One region of the Nocardia sp. NPDC004711 genome, then DNA from elsewhere that is predicted to be linked to it. Evidence: riboswitches for the same ligand, from Rfam matches in the RefSeq annotation. Region 1 holds a riboswitch; each other region holds the start of a gene.

Region 1 (2,196 bases):
CGTAGGCGTGCACCAGCTCCACCGCCTCCACATCGATCAGCCGGTGACCCAGGATGTCCGCGCGCAGCAGCACCTCACCCGCACGCCGCTCGAAGGACCGCAGGTCGACCTTGTTGACCGAGAGAACGATGCGATCGGCTTCGAACAGCCGGATACGTTCGGCGGAGACGAACACATCGCGCCCGCCCATCCCGACGACCACGCCGATCACCGGCGGATAGGCGTCGCCACCCGGCAGGCGCACGATGAGGTCGTCCACGCGGCCGATGGGCTCCCCCGACGCGGCGATCACCGGCGCCTTCAGCAACTGCGACAGATGCACCGTCGCAACCGATTCCGGCTTCGACCATACTGTGGGTTCGGTCATATGCGCTCCTGACTCGGCGACCCGGAATTCCGGCGGCCACGGGCGAACATTGCATGTCCGAATTTGACGAATCAATCCTCTACTGCCAGACTTTGCGGCGTCAATCAGCACCTCGCTAGGCGAGGCTCCTGTACGAACACAGGCCACTGATCCGACGACGTCGAGAGACGCCCAGGGTTAGGACAGGTTTCCCCGGATTAAGGGGTCACCCGAAGTGGCTTCCCAACGTCATTGTCATTGGGGATACGTCGTACAGTGCCGAAGCTCTGACGAGAGGGGTGCTCGCCCTCCGGCCTGCTGCCGTGGCGACTCCTCGTGTGCACCCTGGTCAGCGCCCTCGTGCGCTCCGGCCGCAAGGAGGTGAGGACGACCCATGACCCCCGGCGATAGTCCGTATCCGAGTGATCCGTTCCACTCACCCGTTTGCGGGTGGAAACACGCCACACGACTCTGACCTTTCACCACACCACGCACGATGCGTATCCCCATGACGCGGCCGTGTAATACGTGCTGGCCTTTCCACCCTCATTCGAAATCATCCACCCAGAATTTCGGAGGTTCGCCAATGAGGAAAATCACCGCGTACACCCTGGCCGCCACCGTCCCCGCCCCTGCCCTGTCCGCGCCGGTGCCGAAGACCGTCGCGAGCCAGGCCGACCAGGATGCCGCGTTCGCCGCGGCGGTCAACCAGTTCGGTCTGGCCACCTCGATGGGCACCCTGATCGGCACCCTCATCGGCGGCGCGGCCGGTTGCGCCATCGGCGCCGCGGGCGGCGCCATCGCCGGCGTCACGGTCATGTCGGTGCCGACCGGCATCGCGGGCGGCCTCACGGGCGCCGCCATCGGCATTCCGCTGGGTGCGGCGGCCGGTCTGGTGCTGACCGGCGTGCCCGCCGCCATCGCGGTCGGCATCGGCCTGGCCCAGCGCCTGTCCGCGCCCGACTCCACCCCGGCTCCCGCCGGCGCGGCGCCTGCCGTCTAGCGGGCTAGTCCGATTGTTTCGGTGAAACCCGTTGCGGCGATGAGGGTCTCGCCCCTCACCGCCGCTGTCTTCTTGTCCGGCAGTAGGTTGGGAACGGTCACACACCGTCTACCGAGAGGGTGGCCTGCATGAGAGTCATGGCCCCCGCGCACGGGTCCGGTTGCGCCGCGTGGTCGCGGTTCTGGACCCACCAGGTGACGGTGCCGGTGTCGGAGGCGGTCACGGCGCAGGTGCTCGGATCCTTCGGGTCACGCCAGTACATGCCGCCGAAGTGCTTGATCACCAAACGCTCGACCTGATAACCGAATTGGTCAGCGATCTGGACCTCACGGCTCAGGGTGTCGTTCTCCAGCCAGGCGTAGGTGATGTCGACCGCACCGCCGTTCGGACTGGTGGCGGTCCAGTTGCAGATGGTGGGGGCGCTCTGCTGTCTGATGCCCGAGACGTGCAGGTTGCTCGCGATCTTCTGATCCTCCAGCGGGCCGCAGCCGGCCAGCAGGTTCGGGGCGTCGGCGGCGCGCACGGGCGATTCCTTCGGGCCCTGCGAGCACCCCGAGAGTGCGGCGATCAGTAAGGCCGCCAAGGCGATTCGCGTTCGAACCCGACGCATTACCCCTGCCCGGCCTTCGTCAGAGTGGACGCCGCCAGCTGTTCCAGTCCCTTGCAGGGCTCCTTGGCGGTCTCGGTAATCGCGGCCCGCTCCGACCAATCGATGAAATCGCTGTCCCCGAACGGAAGTGCCACCTCGCACGACTGCGGCCCCTGCCATTCGATGCCGGATTGCCCGCCCACCTGAACGTCGGACGGGCGCGCGTCGGTGATCTGAGTCCGCCGGTCCGCGAGCGGA
Region 2 (2,196 bases), on a different contig from region 1:
CCGCCCCCGCGCCCTGGCGCGGCAGTTGCGCACACCGGCCGTCCGCGCCGGCGTCATCGCCACCTTCCTTCTGGTGGGCGGGCATTGGGCGGCATTCACTTTCGTCCGGCCCATGCTGCAGGACATCTCCGGTCTGGGCGCCGGGGCAATCGGGCCCGCACAGCTGGCCTTCGGCTTGGCGGGCGTGGCCGGAACCTTCGCGGGCGGCGCCGCCGCCGGCCGCGACCCGCGGCGCGCCCTGGTCGCCGCCGCCGCCCTGCTGGCAGTGACACTCGCACTCTTCCCGCTCATCGCGACCACACCGGTCAGCGGCATCGTGGCACTGCTGGTGTGGGGCACGGCATTCGGCGCGATTCCGGTCGGCGTGCAGACCTGGATCCTGCAGGCCGCCCCCGACCATCCCGAGGCCGCGACCGCCCTGAATACCGCCATGTACAACCTGGCCGTCGCCCTCGGTGCGCTCACCGGCGGCGTGATCGTCAGCTGCACATCGGTGACCGGCGTCCTCGTCACGGGCGCGTTGCTCGGCGTGACCGCCATCGCCGCGGTCATGATCGGCGGGCGGCAGCTGACGCGGCGTGCCGGTGCCCTATCAGCGGCGTCGGCCACAGTCGAAGAATGAGAATGGTGATCGTCGGAGCCACCGGACCGCCGAATCCGGCGCCGTTTTGACTTTTAACGAGTCTTTAACTAGGTTCCCTGTTGCACCTCGATAGGCGAGGCTCCTGCACGAACACAGGCCACTGATCTGACGACGTCGAGAGACGCCCAAGGTTAGGACAGATTTCTCCGGATCAAGGGGTAATCCAAAGTGGCTTTCCGATTCGGAACACTCCGGTTCGGAACACGTCGTGCAGTGCCAAAACTCTGACGAGAGGGGTGTGCGTCCGCCCCGAGAGTTCCGGGCGACCTCCCCCGTGCGTTGACGAATCGCGTTCTACCAGTGAGGAGGTCGGGTAGCACGATGGCACCCGATGATGACCCGGGATCTCCGGGTCGGCCCCTCCGCCTCGGTCCGGGCCGCTAGCCACCACACCAACACCGCGTCGATATCTCGACGCACGCAATTCTCCGATATCACGATGCCGCCCGCGCGGCACCGGACTATTCGCATGCACATTTTACGAATGAATTCGGAGATTCGCATATGTATCCGACCCGTCGGCACCACCGTGCCCGACGGTATTCGATGCTGCCCGGAATCCGATGCGGGCAGCAGTATCCCGAGGGGAAACATCCCGATGAGAATTCGCTTGCTCGCATTCGCCACCGCGGCGATGACCACCGCCGGACTGGTCGCCCCTGCCGCCGCTTCGGCCGCGGCACCCGGACCGGACGCCCGGCTCGCCGACGCTGTGACAGCTCAGGCCGTGTCCGGCGACGCCCGGATCGTGGACCGATCGGTGGTGCTGCGCACCGACCTCGGCACGCTCCGAACCACCACCGACCAGCTGCAGATCCTCGACCCGCAGGGCGTGGTGGTGGGGGCGATCCCGCTGACCATCACGAAGCAGGACACGACGTACCCGATCGACGCCCGCATCGACGGCGACAGCGCCACCCTCACTCCGCGCCCGGATCGGGCCCGACCGGTCAGCACCGAGGAACGACGCATCGCCGCGGAGCTGCACGCCGCCGCGGAGGCGCAAGCCGAAGGCCCTGCGGCACAGCCGATTGCCGATCCCGACAGCTTCGAGGATCGGATGAATACCGTCTTCCAGAATGTCAACAACGAGCTCACCGTGGCCCTGGCGGTGGGCACGCTGCTGGGTGCGGTCATCGGAGCGCCGCTGGGCTGCGTCCTGCTGGGCGCGGGCCAGGGTCTCGCGGTCGGCGCATTGACGTTGGGCACGTTGGCGATTCCGGGCGCCGTCACCGGCTGCCTGGAGGGCGCGGTGGCCGGGGCCGGGATAGGAGTCGTGGTTTTCAACCTGCTCGTCGGCGCACCGGCGGTGCTGGCCTCGGCCGTGCACGCCTTCAACGTCATGACCGCACCGCCCGCGGCCGCCGACGAATCGACCAACTGAGTTGCGACGACGCCGCTCGGAGCGAGGTGAACAGCAATGACTCTTGAATTGGCAATTCCGGACCGCCCCAAGATGACTCCCGAGGTGCCGCGGGCGCGCGGCCGGCTCCGGGCGGTGGACTACCTGATCATCGGCGCGGGCGTGCTGCTGATCCTGGTGGTGCTGCGGC
Region 3 (2,196 bases), on a different contig from region 1:
GAACGACACCGCGGCGGCGACGCCGAGCAGCGCCGCGTATCCGAGATAGAAGGCCGGCGCCTCGGAGACCTTCCAGTGCAGCGAGTGCCGCCGGCCCAGGGTGTCGCCGAGGGCGTAGGTGGTGGCCAGGCCGACGGCATTGGCGCCGATGAGCGAGGCGTCCAGCAGCAGGATGGCGAAGAGCGCGCCGGCGGTGGTGCCCACGTGGTCGTGCAGCGCGTGGGCGACGGCCCCGGCATCGGTGAAGCTGCCGGCCGCGGCCGTGCCCGCGAGGCCGAAGGTGGTCGCCGCCATGATGGCGACCGCGCCGACCATGACCACGACGATGCCGATCCACAGGTCGATGCGCTCGTAGCGGATCCAGCGGGGAGTGATGCGCTTGTCGACGATATTGGACTGCTGGAAGAACAGCTGCCACGGCGCGACCGTGGTGCCCACGATGGACACGATCAGCAGTAGCAGCGTCGAGTTCAGCCCGCCCGGGAAGGACGGCAGGAATCCGTGCGCGACCTGGGATGCCTTGGGGTGCACCAGGAATGCCAGCGGGAACATGACGATGTTCAGCGCGATCAGTCCGAACAGGAACCGCTCCCAGCGCCGGAACGAACCGCCGGCCACCATGGCGAACAGCGCGACCGCGGCCAGCGGCACGGCGACGCCCTTGGGCAGCCCGAAGTAGTTGAGCGCCATGGAGACACCGATGAACTCGGTGACGATGGTGAGCGCGTTCACGATGAACAGGTCGCCGACGCTGAACGCGCCCCAGAACTTGCCGAAGCGGTCGAAGATCAAGCGCGCGTGGCCGACTCCGGCGACCGCGCCGAGACGGACCACCATCTCCTGGTTCACGTAGAGCACCGGGATCAGCAGCACCAGGGTCCAGACCAGCGCCATGCCGTAGTTCTGTCCGGCCTGCGCGTAGGTGGCCACGCCACCGGCATCGTTGTCGCCGACCATGACGATCAGGCCGGGCCCGATAATGGCCAGCAGCATGCGGAAACGCTGGCGGCGGGAACGGCCTTCGAGGGTGTCGTGCCGGCCGATGGAGCCGAGCGCGCCGACGATATCGCCGACGTGCGCGCTGTCCATGACGGCGCCGGTGGGATGGACGTCGGCGGCGGGCCGGCCGGCTGCGGCGGGCACGGCGACGGTGGAGGTGCGGCGGCTGGAGCCGTTCGCGAAGAAGGCCATGGCCTGTCCCTCGCTTTCGATCATCAGGTGTGCGGGCGTGCGGAATACGCCCGGCCGCCGAGCGAGTTCGGGCACGGATCGACCGGCCCGGGGCACGCGCGGGCTACCGACCGGCGGTGGAACGCCGGGCACGCCTGTGCGGGAAACGGGTCAGCCGGTGACCGGAATGCGGCAAGCCGGGGACGTCTGAAGAGTGAAATCCGTACTCGGATACGGACTATCGCCGGAACTCATTGTTCGTCCCTCACCTCCTTGCCGCCGGGACGTACGTGGACGTCACTACATCGGGTGTCGCATCGCGCACAGCAGGAGGGATCTGGGCTTCGCGCGACGGCGCGGACCCTGCACCCCTCTCGTCAGAGCTTCGGCACTGCACGACGTATCCGGGGGCTCGCGACCCGGGAAGCCACTTCGGATCACCCCTTAATCCGGGGTGATCTGTCCTAACCCTGGGCGTCTCTCGACGTCGTCGGATCAGTGGCCTGTGTTCGTACAGGAGCCTCGCCTAGCGAGGTGCTGACTGGGCAATGGTGAGCCCGGTCGTTCCGCTTGTCAAATCCGGGCCGGTCGGTTCCTCGTAATCTCTTGTGCCCCAACCGATCCGGCCATGGCAACTCCGTGGCAAACCTTCATGGCCACCCGGTCCGTTATCGCATCCGGCGGTGGCGACGATCAACCGGTAAACCTGCCGAACCGGGGAGTCGACATGCAATTTCCGATCCGTGTCCTGACCGCGGCCGCCGCCCTGATCGCCGTGTCCACGCTGGGCCCGGCGATCGCCCAGGCGGCACCGCCCGACTTCGTGCAGTTCCGCACGCCGTCGGGAAACATCGGCTGCCTCGTCTCCGCGACCACCGCGGCCTGCGAGATCTCCCAGCACGACTACGCCACCCCGCCCCGGCCGGAGAACTGCCACCTCCAGTACGGCGACCGCTTGGTCCTGGAGAGCACCGGCGTCGTCGACTTCCACTGCCACGGCGACCGTCTGGTCGAATCCACCGCGGC
Region 4 (2,196 bases), on a different contig from region 1:
GACCCTGTCGGGCAGTGCGAATCTGGTGGTCGGGGGCGCGGCGGCCGCGCTGCTGCCCGCGGCGTGGGCGGTGGCGCAGCTGGTGGGTTACGGCAAACCCGAACGGGCCCTGGACTTCACGGGGTTCCCGCTGCTGGCGGTGGGTCTGGTACTGCTGGCGATCGCGGGGGCGGTCTCCTCGCTGCCGTTGCTGTTGTTCGCGACAGTGCTGGCCGGGGCCGGTCACGGCCTGGTGTTCCTGTCGGGATTGACCGCGATCAATGCGGCCGCGCCGGCCGATCGGCACGCCGATGTGCTGTCGACCTATTTCGTGATGGCCTATTGCGGCAGCGGCGGCCCGGTCATCGGCGTCGGCCTGCTGGCGGGCGCGACCGGTTTGCTGGCTGCGGTGCAGATCTTCGCGGCGGTGGTGGCGGTGCTGTGTGTGGTGCGGCTGGTGGCGCGGGTCGCGGTCGAGGCGCGCCGCTAGCGGGTGCGCGAATGCGACGGCGCTCACGTCGGGTTGCCGATCGCGGCGGGCCGGTGTTTACTTCTGGTCGCAAGGTGCCGTCGTTAGCTGAGGCTCCTTCACGGATACAGGCCGGCGATCCCGAACGTCGAGAGACGCCCCGGATCAGGACAGGTTTCCCCGAGCTAAGGGGATGCCCCGACCGGCTCCCGCCACCCGTGGCGGGTTCACGCCGTGGAGTGCTGAAGGTCTTACGAGGGGTGGTACCCGTACCGGCGATGTCGCGCCGGTCCCACTCCCCTGGCATGCGTGCGTGTGGCGTCGAGGAGGTGGTGGTCGTGCCCGATGGACCGGATCGAGTTCCGTTAGCCAATCGTTCACTCGGTGTCACTCCCGCAATCTTCCGGCCGCTACCCGTACCCCGGTAGCGTCCGAGTCCGGAGTGCGCCGTCATCCGCTGGGAGATCGAGATGACCATGTGGGAAATGCTGCTGCGGCTCGGCACGGGTGTCGGGTTGGGCGCGGTGATCGGGTTCGAGCGTCAGTTCCGGGCCCGGATGGCCGGACTGCGCACGAATTCGCTGGTCGCCGCCGGGGCGACCTTGTTCGTGCTGCTGTCCGCGCACGGCTTCAACGGTGCCTCGGCGGATCCGACTCGTGTTGCGGCACAGATCGTTTCGGGTATCGGCTTCCTGGGCGCGGGCGTGATCCTGCGCGACGGGTTCAATATCCGCGGCCTGAACACCGCCGCGACGCTGTGGTGTGCGGCGGCGGTGGGTGCGCTCGCGGGTGCGGGCATGTATTCGACCGCGGTGGCGGGCACGGTGGCGGTGGTGGTGGTCAATACCGCGCTGCGCACGGTGGCGCGCACGGTGGATCGCCCCGGTGTCGACGAGGCCGAGGCCCAGGAGGCGTTGTACGCCTTCCACGCCGACACCGACGACGCGCACGAGGCGCATGTGCGGGCGCTGCTGGTGCAGTCGCTGACGCGCACCGATTTCCGGCTGGTGTCGATCTCGAGCCACGACACCTCCCCGGGCCGGGTGCAGGTGCGGGCGGAGTTGACCGGTGACCGCCGCGACGACCGGCAGATGGAGGCCGCGGTGAGCCGGTTGAGCCTGGAGCCGTCGGTGACCAGCGTCGGGTGGCGCACGGTGCCGCTGCGGGCGGAGGCCGAGGAGTGAACGCCGCGTTGCGGTCGTATCCGTCGCGCGGGGTGGCTTCGGCGCAATCGCCGAGATCACGGTGGAGCAGCCGCGCCCGCGCAGCCGCCGCACGCCGGGGTTCGAGACGCTGGTCGATCAGATCTACGGTCTGCTCACCGGCCGTGACACCGAAGTCGCTGCGGCCCCGGCGGATACGTTGACGCCGTTCGCGGTGGCGCTGCCCGATGCCTCGGTCGGCGGGATCGCGGGTCTGCTGGAGCTGGTGTACGGCAACGACGGCCGCGCCGACCTGCCGGTGGTGGCCGACGAGCTGAATTTCGAGGTCGACGACCTCATGCCGCTGGTCGACGCGGCGGCGCTGCTGGGTCTGCTGCTGGTGGAGTCCGGTGACGTGATGCTGACCAATGTCGGGGCGAATTTCACCAATGCCGACATCCGGTCCAGCAAGGCGATTTTCGCCGCGCAGGCCCGCCGGCGTGCCCCGCTGGTGCGCACCATCTGCTCGGCGCTGGTGGGCAGCAGCGATCAGACGGTGGGCGCCGATTTCATTCTCGATCTGCTGCGGCGCGGCTGCTCCGACGA

Evidence for each region. Region 1 has a riboswitch for magnesium ahead of ACWEKS_RS06760 (hypothetical protein). Riboswitches for the same ligand answer to the same signal wherever they lie in the genome.
Region 2: it holds a riboswitch for magnesium, as region 1 does, so the genes downstream of both, ACWEKS_RS14215 (hypothetical protein) here and ACWEKS_RS06760 (hypothetical protein) in region 1, are expected to answer to the same signal.
Region 3: it holds a riboswitch for magnesium, as region 1 does, so the genes downstream of both, ACWEKS_RS22255 (NRAMP family divalent metal transporter) here and ACWEKS_RS06760 (hypothetical protein) in region 1, are expected to answer to the same signal.
Region 4: it holds a riboswitch for magnesium, as region 1 does, so the genes downstream of both, ACWEKS_RS16350 (MgtC/SapB family protein) here and ACWEKS_RS06760 (hypothetical protein) in region 1, are expected to answer to the same signal.

Annotation. Positions count from the first base shown of each region.
Region 1 is NZ_JBSGCB010000005.1:188,013-190,208, reverse strand. Features, by position in the region: gene ACWEKS_RS06765 (magnesium transporter MgtE N-terminal domain-containing protein) at 1-367, opposite strand, end outside; M-box (ykoK) riboswitch at 472-652, shown strand; gene ACWEKS_RS06760 (hypothetical protein) at 933-1,349, shown strand; gene ACWEKS_RS06755 (DUF3558 family protein) at 1,447-1,959, opposite strand; gene ACWEKS_RS06750 (DUF3558 family protein) at 1,959-2,196, opposite strand, start outside.
Region 2 is NZ_JBSGCB010000012.1:109,703-111,898, reverse strand. Features, by position in the region: gene ACWEKS_RS14220 (MFS transporter) at 1-622, shown strand, start outside; M-box (ykoK) riboswitch at 702-886, shown strand; gene ACWEKS_RS14215 (hypothetical protein) at 1,242-2,027, shown strand; gene ACWEKS_RS14210 (ABC transporter permease) at 2,064-2,196, shown strand, end outside.
Region 3 is NZ_JBSGCB010000021.1:46,033-48,228, forward strand. Features, by position in the region: gene ACWEKS_RS22255 (NRAMP family divalent metal transporter) at 1-1,191, opposite strand, end outside; M-box (ykoK) riboswitch at 1,533-1,711, opposite strand; gene ACWEKS_RS22260 (DUF6636 domain-containing protein) at 1,898-2,196, shown strand, end outside.
Region 4 is NZ_JBSGCB010000014.1:111,937-114,132, forward strand. Features, by position in the region: gene ACWEKS_RS16345 (MFS transporter) at 1-469, shown strand, start outside; M-box (ykoK) riboswitch at 542-717, shown strand; gene ACWEKS_RS16350 (MgtC/SapB family protein) at 919-1,632, shown strand; gene ACWEKS_RS16355 (AAA-associated domain-containing protein) at 1,694-2,196, shown strand, end outside.